2 regions of the Metabacillus sp. RB-C-LZQ-3-1 genome follow, and region 2 is predicted to be linked to the other one. Evidence: riboswitches for the same ligand, from Rfam matches in the RefSeq annotation. Region 2 holds a riboswitch; the other holds the start of a gene.
The links. A riboswitch is a leader RNA that binds a small molecule or an ion and turns the genes downstream of it on or off. The one in region 2 is predicted to bind thiamine pyrophosphate.
Positions count from the first base shown of each region.

Region 1: another riboswitch for thiamine pyrophosphate. It lies ahead of AC4GZ8_RS21360 (LuxE/PaaK family acyltransferase); the one in region 2 lies ahead of tenI (thiazole tautomerase TenI).

Region 1 is NZ_JBZFLI010000018.1:20,098-25,558, forward strand. Features, by position in the region: gene AC4GZ8_RS21350 (hypothetical protein) at 212-691, opposite strand; gene AC4GZ8_RS21355 (histidine phosphatase family protein) at 882-1,430, shown strand; TPP riboswitch at 1,625-1,734, shown strand; gene AC4GZ8_RS21360 (LuxE/PaaK family acyltransferase) at 1,850-2,932, shown strand; gene AC4GZ8_RS21365 (acyl-CoA reductase) at 2,929-4,380, shown strand; gene AC4GZ8_RS21370 (ABC transporter ATP-binding protein) at 4,392-5,138, shown strand; gene AC4GZ8_RS21375 (ABC transporter permease) at 5,135-5,461, shown strand, end outside.
Region 2 is NZ_JBZFLI010000027.1:36,620-42,080, forward strand. Features, by position in the region: gene AC4GZ8_RS24305 (thiazole biosynthesis adenylyltransferase ThiF) at 1-220, opposite strand, end outside; gene AC4GZ8_RS24310 (thiazole synthase) at 220-987, opposite strand; gene thiS (sulfur carrier protein ThiS) at 992-1,195, opposite strand; gene thiO (glycine oxidase ThiO) at 1,200-2,318, opposite strand; gene tenI (thiazole tautomerase TenI) at 2,302-2,922, opposite strand; TPP riboswitch at 3,001-3,110, opposite strand; gene AC4GZ8_RS24330 (monovalent cation:proton antiporter family protein) at 3,192-5,039, opposite strand; gene mgtE (magnesium transporter) at 5,262-5,461, opposite strand, start outside.

The DNA.
Region 1 (5,461 bases), on a different contig from region 2:
TACGTGATTTTTAACTCAAAATATAACAACAAATCCCTTGAGTATTATTCTTAAAAAACGGTTAATTTATTTTAATGACAATTAATCTTCTATTACTGAACAAACAGGAGTGTTTCTACATTTAAGCTAGTTCATTTGTCTTATCTAAGGAAAGCTTAGTTATAAACATTCAATAAAAAGGTTGGTTGCTAGTACCAACCTGATAAATTACTCAATAATTGTAATCTCCATTTTGCTGTCCACTTTCGGTAGATAATGAAACTCCCATCGTTTGCAATGATTTTTTTGCTTGATTTAAATAGGATTCTGCTTGTTCTTGCCATTTGATAATTACTTTCATAAACAGCTTATATTCAGGGCTTGCATTTTCCTCCATCGTTTTTAAACCATCACGTACTTTTTTATCTTGATTTTCAGCATTTTTTATACAAGCTGCTAGTGTTTCTACAATGGATTGTTGTTGCTCTCCATTAACAAGTCTCTGTGATGAACCTACTGCAGTAACGCGATGATAGGAAGCAGGAACTAGATGATCATGCATTTCGCGATTCCCTTTTAAATCTTTGGTTTCTGGTATATGGAAAAGTTCAGAGCTCATAGCACAAACCATTTCTTCAGCGTATAAACTTTGGTTTAATAAATGTAAAAGATGTCCCCAGTTGTTCACTCGATAATAATAATATGGATACAAAAAAACAACTCCTTTTTCAGTAAATTTGAACCCCTATCTTTATAGTTATGATTTAGTATCGAAATTAATGAAAGTATATAATCCAGGGCGGTAAGACTTTCTCCTTACTAAGCCAGCAATATAGTTAAACTTTAATAGATAAAAAGTTCCTGCGAATATGAATGAACATTAAAAAAACGGAAATAAAGGAGTGGCACAATTGAAGAACATTTATATTATCAGGCATTGTGAAGCTGTAGGGCAGCCGCCCGAATCACCACTTACGGAAAGAGGTTTAAAACAATCCAATGATTTAGCTGATTTTTTTGATAATATTACAGTTGATCGCATCATTTCAAGTCCGTATAAGCGTGCTATTCAAACAATACAACCACTTGCAAATCAGTTAAATATTGAGATAGAAATAGATAGCCTATTAAAAGAACGTGTACTCAGCACTAACCAACTTTCGGATTGGTTTGAGAAATTAAAACAAACATTTGAGGATTTTCATATAAAGTTTGAAGGTGGAGAGTCCAGCAAAGAGGCGCTAAAACGAATAGTAGAAGTTGTTGATAACGTTTTGAAAAGTGAATTTGAAAATACCATCATTGTGACACATGGAAATGTAATGTCTTTACTATTAAACCATTATAATAAGGAATTTGGTTTTGCTGAATGGTCCAGTCTTAGTAACCCTGACATATATCTTTTAAAATCTGATGGCAATGAAATCACTTTTGAACGATTATGGAGCTAACACTTAAAAAGTTTTGTAAAGGGGTCTGACTTAATGAACTGCTGCAGTCCTCATACAATAGTGGGTGAGACCAATTTTCTTTAAATTCTATTATTTGTAGCATTAAACTTCACTTAATCTTTCTTTAGAGCTTCAAGTTTAATGACTTATCTCTTGTTTTTTATACGAAAATTAAGTAAACTACCTTTAAAATATTAATATCTTTCGGGGGCTGGTGGAAACTGGCTGAGATTGCAACTATTCCGTTGCTGACCGTTTTAACCTGTTGGATAATGCCAGCGTAGGGAATGTGAGTAGTGAAACTATGAGCACTTTGCGCTTGCAAAGTGCTCTTTTTATTTTTCTAAAAAATACATAGCAAATTGAGTACATCCCTTACGTTCAACTAAGAATGATATCAAGAAAGAGGGTATGACGAATTGAGACAAGAAATCGTAGATCGTGTTCTGCATTTTATTAAAGCTAAGGATTCTTCTGAAGAAGCCTTTAATGATCTAGCATTACAATTATTTCGTTACCAATACACAAATAACACACCATTTCAAATGTATTGTCGTCAAAAAGGAAAAACACCTAGAATGGTTAGAAATTGGAAGGATATCCCTGCAGTACCCATTAATGCATTTAAGGAGCTCACCTTAAGCTGTGAGGACCCTGAACAATCAGAGGATGTGTATATGACTAGCGGAACAACGAAAGGCATTAGAGGGAAGCATTACCATCCAACATTAGAGGTTTACAATCAATCGATGTTAAAAAACTTTAAGGACCGTTTTATGAAGGGGCATGATCGAATAAAAATGGGTATCCTCTTTCCAACTGAAGAGGAAATGCCGAATTCATCTCTATCACATTATCTAGCATTAGCATTTAAAGAATATGGGACAAGTGATAGTCAATACTTTGTCAATGATCAAGGCTTGCAAGTTGAGGAATTATTGTTTGCATTAGAACAAGCTGAAAAATCAGGTCAACCATTTGCCCTCCTCGGTGCATCTTTTAGCTTTGTTCACTTGTTTGATGAATTACAAGCAAGGGGAAGATCATTCCGCCTTCCATCAGGAAGTAGAATTCTAGATACCGGCGGCTTTAAGAATAAATCAAAAGAGCTTGATTTAGAGACGTTTTATACTCAACTTTCAACATTACTAGGGGTTGAAAAGTCAGATTGTATCAATATGTATGGAATGACTGAACTTAGTACGCAATTTTATGATAACGGAAATAGCATGGTTCCATCAGTAAAATCAGGTCCACATTGGATTCGTACAAGAGTGATCAATCCATTAACAGGGGAAGACGTTGCCAAAGGAGAAAAAGGTGTCCTTGTTCATTGTGACTTGGCAAACTTCAATTCAGTTACAACCATTTTAACTGAAGATCTTGGAGTGGAGAAAGAGGAAGGCTTTTTATTATTAGGTCGAGTACAAGGAGCAGAGGCAAAAGGATGCTCAATTGCTGTAGATGAGTTTATAAGGGCTGCAAAGGGGCCCATTCAATGAACGAAATAGCAGGCTATCTTCCTAGCTCCCTCGGGGGAGAAGTAGAATATAAAACGTTAACTTTTGAATCTGATACTGGAAGGTTAGACGTTCAGGTTCCTCTATTATCACAACAACAACTCGATGAAGTGATAGAAGGAGTTAAAGAGTCATCTGTTTCAGTGCTTAAGTCAATGACAGTAACACAAATAATAGAAATAATTGATAAGGTTATTGAGCAGCTTCTAGATCGCTCTAATCCCTATCGTCAAAAAGCCGAAGAGCTCCTGCCAATTGTCACAGGATATGACAAGGAATTAATTAGAATCGGATTAACAAACTATTTAAAAACATTTCGCAAACAGAATTTGCAGCGTTTTATCGTAGAGGATTTTGGTAATCCATTGCTATTAGACGATTTTCAGCCGAGAACGAAAAGAGGGTTCTCTAAGGCTGTGGGGGCAAATGTAACAGTTCAAGTCTGGGCTGGGAATGTTCCTGCGCTTCCGCTTTGGAGCTTCATTTCAAGTCTGATCGTTAAATCAGGCACCATTGGCAAACTACCCAGTGCGGAACCCTTATTTGCAGGCTGGTTTGCTAAGATGATTGTCGAAGTAGAGCCAAGACTTGCCGATTGCTTAGCAGTCATTTGGTGGAAGGGCGGTGACGAGGAAAAGGAGCGACGTATTTTTCAACAAGCAGATATTGTGCTTGCTTATGGTGGAAATCAAGCACTGGAATCAATCAAAAGCCGTATTCCAATTACCACACGCTTCCTGCCATTTGGTCACAAAATTAGCTTTGGTATTGTTTCAAGGGTTAGTCTCGACTCTCGTAAAGTATGGAAAACGGTTCGGGATGCCGCGTATGATGTGATTCGATATGATCAACAGGGTTGTTACTCCCCACATGTGTTTTATGTGCAAAAAGGCGGGAATGTAGAACCGAGAGAGTTTGCTAGATATTTAGCGCATGAATTAGAAAGCTTTGCAAAGAGGTATCCGCGCAGAAGTCTTTCAATAGAAGAAGCAGCAACTCTTGCCGAATGGAGACAGAAGGAAGAGTTTAATTTATTTACGAACCAGGATAAAGAAATCCTTGGAGAACAACATAATGCCTGGGCGGTTGTTTTTGATCGGGACGATCGGGAATTAACACCAAGTTGTTTAAACCGTGTCATCAGAGTTGTTGAGGTGGACGAGTTATTTGATATCTTGCCATACATTGAGACTTCCCGATCATATTTACAAACCGTTGGGATCGCAGCTTCACCAGAGGAGCTCTTTCAAATCTCTGACTTATTAGGAAGTGCGGGTGTAACACGGATAACAGGTCTTGGAAATATGACATCTCCAGAAGCAGCGTGGCATCATGATGGGCGTTTTAATTTACTAGATTTAGTGAATATGGTTGATCTTGAACACCATGCAGAGGAATATGCAGAAGATCTTGCTTCTTATGTAGATTAGGAGATGACAGCATGAGTTTTTTAAAGATGGACAACGTAACCTATAGTTATGAAAATGAAAAAACAATTATTAATCAAACAACTTTGGAGATAAAAAAAGGAGAATTTCATAGTTTATTAGGTCGAAGCGGGTGTGGGAAAACAACATTATTAAAAATAGCATCAGGGCTTCTGCAACCAAACAAGGGAGCCGTTTATTTAGGAAATAAGAAAATCATTAAACCTTCTGCTGAAATTGGTTTTGTTTTTCAAGCTCCGACACTTTTGGAGTGGAAAACAGTCATTGATAATGTACTGTTGCCAATTTCACTAAAAAGAAAACCGACCAAACAAGACCGTGAAAGAGCAGCGACCTTATTGAGGATGATGAGGCTACCTGATTATGATCATTATTATCCATCAGAACTATCAGGAGGACAGCAGAGTAGAGTTGCGATTGCACGTGCGTTGATTCATCATCCTTCGATGTTATTTTTAGATGAGCCTTTTGCAGCATTAGATGCCATAACTAGGGAAGACTTGCAGGACGATTTACTAGCACTTTGTCAGGATCAAAAGATGACGGTGTTATTTATTACTCATGATATTGCTGAAGCAGTCTATTTATCGGATCATGTTGCAGTCATGGAGTCCGGAGAAATTACATTTGAATTAACTGTGTCACTACCGAAGCCGCGGAAAGCGTCTGATCGGTACAGCTTTTTGTTTAATGAGCATTGCTTAAAGGTAAGAAATGCCATGAATGGAGGGAAAGGATGAAACATTTCAGACTTTATTCATTTTTACTGTTCCTTTTCCTCATGATCATATGGGAGCTTGTCGCAGGTACGATGTCAGAGCTTATTTTACCGGCTCCTTCAGTGGTCTTGTCTGTTCTATGGGATGGAATAGTATCTGGTTATCTCTTGCCACATCTTTATCGTACATCTTTAGAGGTTATTCTAGGACTTTTCTTTGGAAGTCTATTAGGTTTAATCGCGGGTATTATCATGGGGGAAATACAATTCTTAAGAAAAATTCTTCTTCCATATGTCATTGCAAGTCAGGCTGTACCAAAGTTGGCGCTGGCACCGTTATTTATT
Region 2 (5,461 bases):
CATCAGCCTCTACATAAAGCTGTTGACGTTGCAAATTACTCCATTCCACATAATCACGATCAACAATCGTTAATTTCCCAATTCCAGCTCGAGCAATCATCTCTGCGTTTGCAGTTCCCAATGCACCTGCACCTACAACCAAGATATGTTTCTTCTGTATTTGCTCTTGACCTTTCTCTCCAATCGGAGAGAATAAGATTTGTCTTGAATAGCGTTCCATTAAGTCGTAATCATTCCTTCTGTTGGACTACTTGCAATTGCATAGTCTTTTTTAGCTATTCTACCAGCTTCATACCCTAATCTGCCAGCTTCAATAGCCAGCTTCATCGCAACAGCCATTTTCACCGGATCCTTAGCAGCTGAAACAGCTGTATTTAAAAGGACACCATCTGCCCCAAGCTCCATAGCCTGTGCAGCATCAGCAGGAGAGCCAATCCCAGCATCGATGATAACAGGAACCTTTGATTGTTCAATAATAAATGATAGATTAAGAGGATTTAATATTCCTTGACCAGAACCAATTGGTGAAGCACCAGGCATAATGGCATGAACACCTAATTCTTCTAATCTTCTTGCCAGCACGACATCGTCTGAAGTATAAGGTAAAACAATAAATCCTTCTTCTAACAGCATTTCGCTCGCTTTTAATGTCTCAACAGGATCTGGAAGTAATGAACGGTCACAACCGATAACCTCTACTTTGATCATGTCACATAATCCTGATGCCTTTGCAAGCTTTGCAATTCTCACAGCCTCTTCAGCTGTTTTTGCGCCAGCCGTATTGGGTAAAAGTGTATATTTAGACACATCCAGCTGCTCTAGAAAATTTGGCTGCGATTCTTCAAAAATATTCATTCGGCGAACGGCAAACGTTAAGATCTCTGCTTCTGACTGAGCAACAGCCTCTTTTTGAATCTCAAAGGACGGGTATTTTCCGGTCCCCAATAATAATCTTGATTGAAATACTTTATCAGCAATTTTTAACATACAATCATCCTCCTCCTACAAAATGAACTAATTCAATTTCATCCCCATGTTGAATCGGTGTTGATTCATATTGATCCTTTAAAATAATTTCCCGGTTATGCTCAACAATGACTAAACGATTTTCTAACTGATAAAAAGCTAATAACTGTTGTACATTCTTAACTTCCTCATTCAACTCAATTAATTCCCCATTAAGCTTTATGCTCATATCATCACCTCACAAATTGTGGTATATTTCGCGTTATGGAAAAAGCGCTCACATAGTTTTCATCCAGCTTTCTCTTTAATATAAGGTCCTTAATCATCGTCCCTGTTTTAGGAGCAAGGAGAATCCCATTTCGATAATGTCCTGTGGCAAACAGGATGTTGTCATCTTCAGGATGCACACCAATATAAGGTTTCCCATCATCTGACTGCGGTCTTAGTCCAGCCCAAGTGCTTAGTAGCTGTGCAGAAGATATGCTCGGCACAAGAGGGGTAATCTTTTCAATTAAAGATTGAATGCCCCCTAGAGACGGTGTCGTGCTCCAATTGTTTTCAACCATTGTTGCACCAACAACAAATCTTCCATCACCTTTAGGAACAATGTAGCAGTGATCATAAAAAATGGTCTTTTCCAAATGCAAATCATTACTTTTTACTGCAAGACATTCTCCTTTAACAGGCTTCATTCCATTAGGTAAACCTAGTTGCTTAAAGAAGTAACCGCTCCAGACGCCATTTGCTATGACTACTTTATTGCAGATATAGTCCTCTTGTGGTGTACAAAGTACATATTCTGTTGCTGATGTTTTTTTGATGGAATGAACAGCAGCATTCTCAATAAAAGTTGCACCAAGTAAACTGGCTGACTTGGTAAAAGCCTCACAAACATGTAAAGGTGAGACATGGCCATCCTCGGGAATATGAAGCGCTCCTTCAATACCGCTTGATATGAACGGTTCGTAATTTAAAACTGTTTCCTTTGTGTGCCATTCCAGTCCCTCATGATGTTGTGCCACTTGTTTTAAAGAAGCTGCTTCTTCTGAAGTAAATGCGATCTTGTACATCCCTTTATCGACTAGTTGAATATGTATCTGTGAAAGTTCAGAAAGCTCTTCTTGCAAACTATGGTATTGTCGTTGACTTTCTTTCGCAAACTGAAAAAAAGCATCATTCTGTTCGAGTTCAGAATTAGCACCAAGCATGCCTGCTGCAGCACTTGTAGCACCAGACCCGCCTTTGTCACGATCCAATACAAGAACAGAAACACCTTCTTTTGCCAATTGGTAGGCAATCGATTGACCAATGATTCCTCCACCAACAATTCCTACGTCATAGTGTTTGCTCATTGTATCTCTCCTCCACTGCTCTCGCTTTTAATTTCATCAACGCTTGCTTTGGGTCGTTACTTCCCATCACATAAGACATGACCGCTACTCCATTAACATTTGTTTGTCTAATTCTTTCAATTGTATCTGGAGTAATACCTCCTATGGCGATAACAGGTATGTTGACGTTGTTACAGATCTTCTCTAGCTGCTCAACACCTCGCGGCAATAGATCTGCCTTAGAGGATGTTTCAAAGATATGCCCGTATAATAAATAATCTGCCCCGTCTCTCTCACTAAGAATGGCTTCCTCTAACGAATGAACAGATCTTCCAATTCTAAATGAAGGACTGAATTTTTTTACTTCCTGAATCGAAAAGCCGTGGCTTGGTAAATGGAGATTAGGGATGTCATGTAAAATTGCAACATCCATTCGATCATTAATCACGAGCTTTTCTTTTGGTATACCTTTGGCCGCTAAAGCTGAAACAAGCCTCATGATCTCTGCAGCTGATTTTGTTTTCTCACGAACATGAATATAATCAACTTCACTGTGTATCATAGACAATCGCTTTATCAGTTCTTCAATACTCTGCTTGCCATCTGTAATGACATGAAATTCCACTTTTATTCACCTAAATTCTTTGACAAATAAAAAAACCACTTTTCCATAGAAAAGTGGTTTTACATACACATATATATATCATGCTGTAATCCACTTCCCTACGCTGGTATGAACCAGATCAGGTTTTAAGGGTCTTAAAGAAGCACTTTAATCTCAGCCCATTTTATAGGGCTCCCCTAGCGGTTATTTGTCAATATTCAGTTATTATCTACTTATTATCATACCAAATGTATGCAAACTTTCAAGAACAATTCTTTCACAAACAGAATTTATACTAGTTCAAGCTCCTGTTTTAGCTCGTTCACATATTCTCGTGACCCAGTCACAATAAGACGGTCTCCAAGTTTAAGATCTGTATCACCATGAGGAACAATGGAATCTTTCCCTCTAAAAATTCTTACGAAAATAATATCACCTGTAAACGGGAAATTACGTAATAAAATATTATCGTATTTTGGATTATTTAAATTAATTTGATAAAGGGTTGTTTCCTGATTCGTTAGAATTCTCATGACACTTGGTGCTTCAATGAGAGCACGGAGTACCGTATTTGTCGATAAAAGTGTTGAAAAGATATCAATTCCTTCATCCTTTAACTTACTTGCTAAATCTGGTGAACCGACACTTGCAATCACTCGATCAACCTGTTCCTCTTTTGCAAACAAGGCAATGTCAGCATTTTTCTGTTCATCACCAGTTGCAACAACGATCATATCTACATCAAATGCATTCTGCTCTTTTAAAGCATCAACCTGAAATTCACTAATTTCCTTGATTTCGAATAGTGATTCCGCTATTTGCTGATCAATTTTATCTTGTTGAATATGATAAACAGTTGTTTCATAAAGGTCATGATTTAATTCTCTTGTAACAGGTAATGTCATTTGATTAGCACCAATAAACGACACCTTAATTTTAGAAGGCCCGCCTTCATTTTTAGGGAAGAGCTTTTTAAAGAAAATTGGTGTCACAATACTAGTAATGACCGCAACTAAAATCAAGGCACCGGACATTTCAGATGTGATGATCTTCATTCTTTCCCCAATTGTTGCTGCTGCAATAACTAAAGATAATGTTGATGTTAAAAGGAATCCTGATGCTAATGTTGTTTTCATATCATACCATTTTTTCAAATATAAAATTGGGACAATTTTAGAAATTAACAGAGCAATAAACAATAAAGGAATTAAAATAAAAATCTTTGGATCTTTAAATAATGCCCATATATCTAAATCGACTCCTACCATCACGAAGAAAATCGGGATAAGAAAACCATACCCAAAGGAATCAAGCTTTTGTACCATTTCTTTATTAGGAGATAGAAGTGATACTAATACCCCTGCTAAAAAGGCTCCAAGAATATTTTCGGCACCAATCGTCTCAGATATTGCCACTAATAAAATGATTAAAGTGAAAACAGCCCGAGTCCCAATTTGAATCGTTCCCTTTGACATCGTTTCGATAAAGGAACGGTTCATAAATGTTTTCCCTAAGAAATAGAGAGCTACACCAGCACCAAATAATACTAATAGCAGCAATGTATTGTTTTCTCCTCCTCCATAAATAGAGGCAAAAACAGCAAGTAAAATCATTGTTACTAAATCTGCAATAACAGCGACTAGCAAAATAATTTGACCAATATTAGATTTCATAATCCCAGCATCTTTTAAGGTTGGGACAACAACACCTAGTGAAATTGTTGAGATAATCAATGTCATTAAGAAGGCATTGTCCATTAATCCGATCCATACAAACATATAGGAAAGGAGTAGTGATAAGGCAAAAATCCCCACAAAAACAATCGTTGATACTAAGAAAGTATTTGGAGCATTTTTACCTGAAGGAAGTTTTTCTTTCTTCTTTCCACTTGCAAATGCTGTAAAGTCGATTTCTAGCCCGCTAAGGAACATAAGAAAGATAAAACCTAGCATTGATAATGTCTCCAGCCACATATCCTGGTGAACAATATCAAAACCGCTTTTTCCAATGAATAATCCGACAATGATCTCAGCCACCACAACAGGCATAAAATTAATCTTTAAACGGTGAAGTAAAATTGGGGTTAAAAATGCTGCGAGTATAACAATAACTAATGAAGTTACAGACGCTCCATGCATTCTATCCCTCCTTTTTTATTTTTTCGTTTGTCTTTGCTAAAACGTATTGTTCATTTTAAAAATCTTTGACTGGAAGGATGAAGGCATTTACGAATAGTAAACGCCTTTAACCTAAGAACTACAACAGTTTAACGAATACCGAAATGTTTACAGTCTTAAATCTATAGTTCATATCATATACAACTTTAATTTTTTATTGTAACAATATGCTCGGGTCAGCTATTAGATTAAATATTGCATAAACAATGTTGCCATTCCAAAATAAATTAAAATACTAATAATATCATTAATGGTTGTAATAAACGGACCTGATGCAACAGCAGGATCTACCTTTAATTTGTGCATAATTAAAGGAATAAATGCTCCAGAAATTGTCGCCACTGTCAGTGTGGCCAAAATAGACATGCCTACTAAAATCCCCA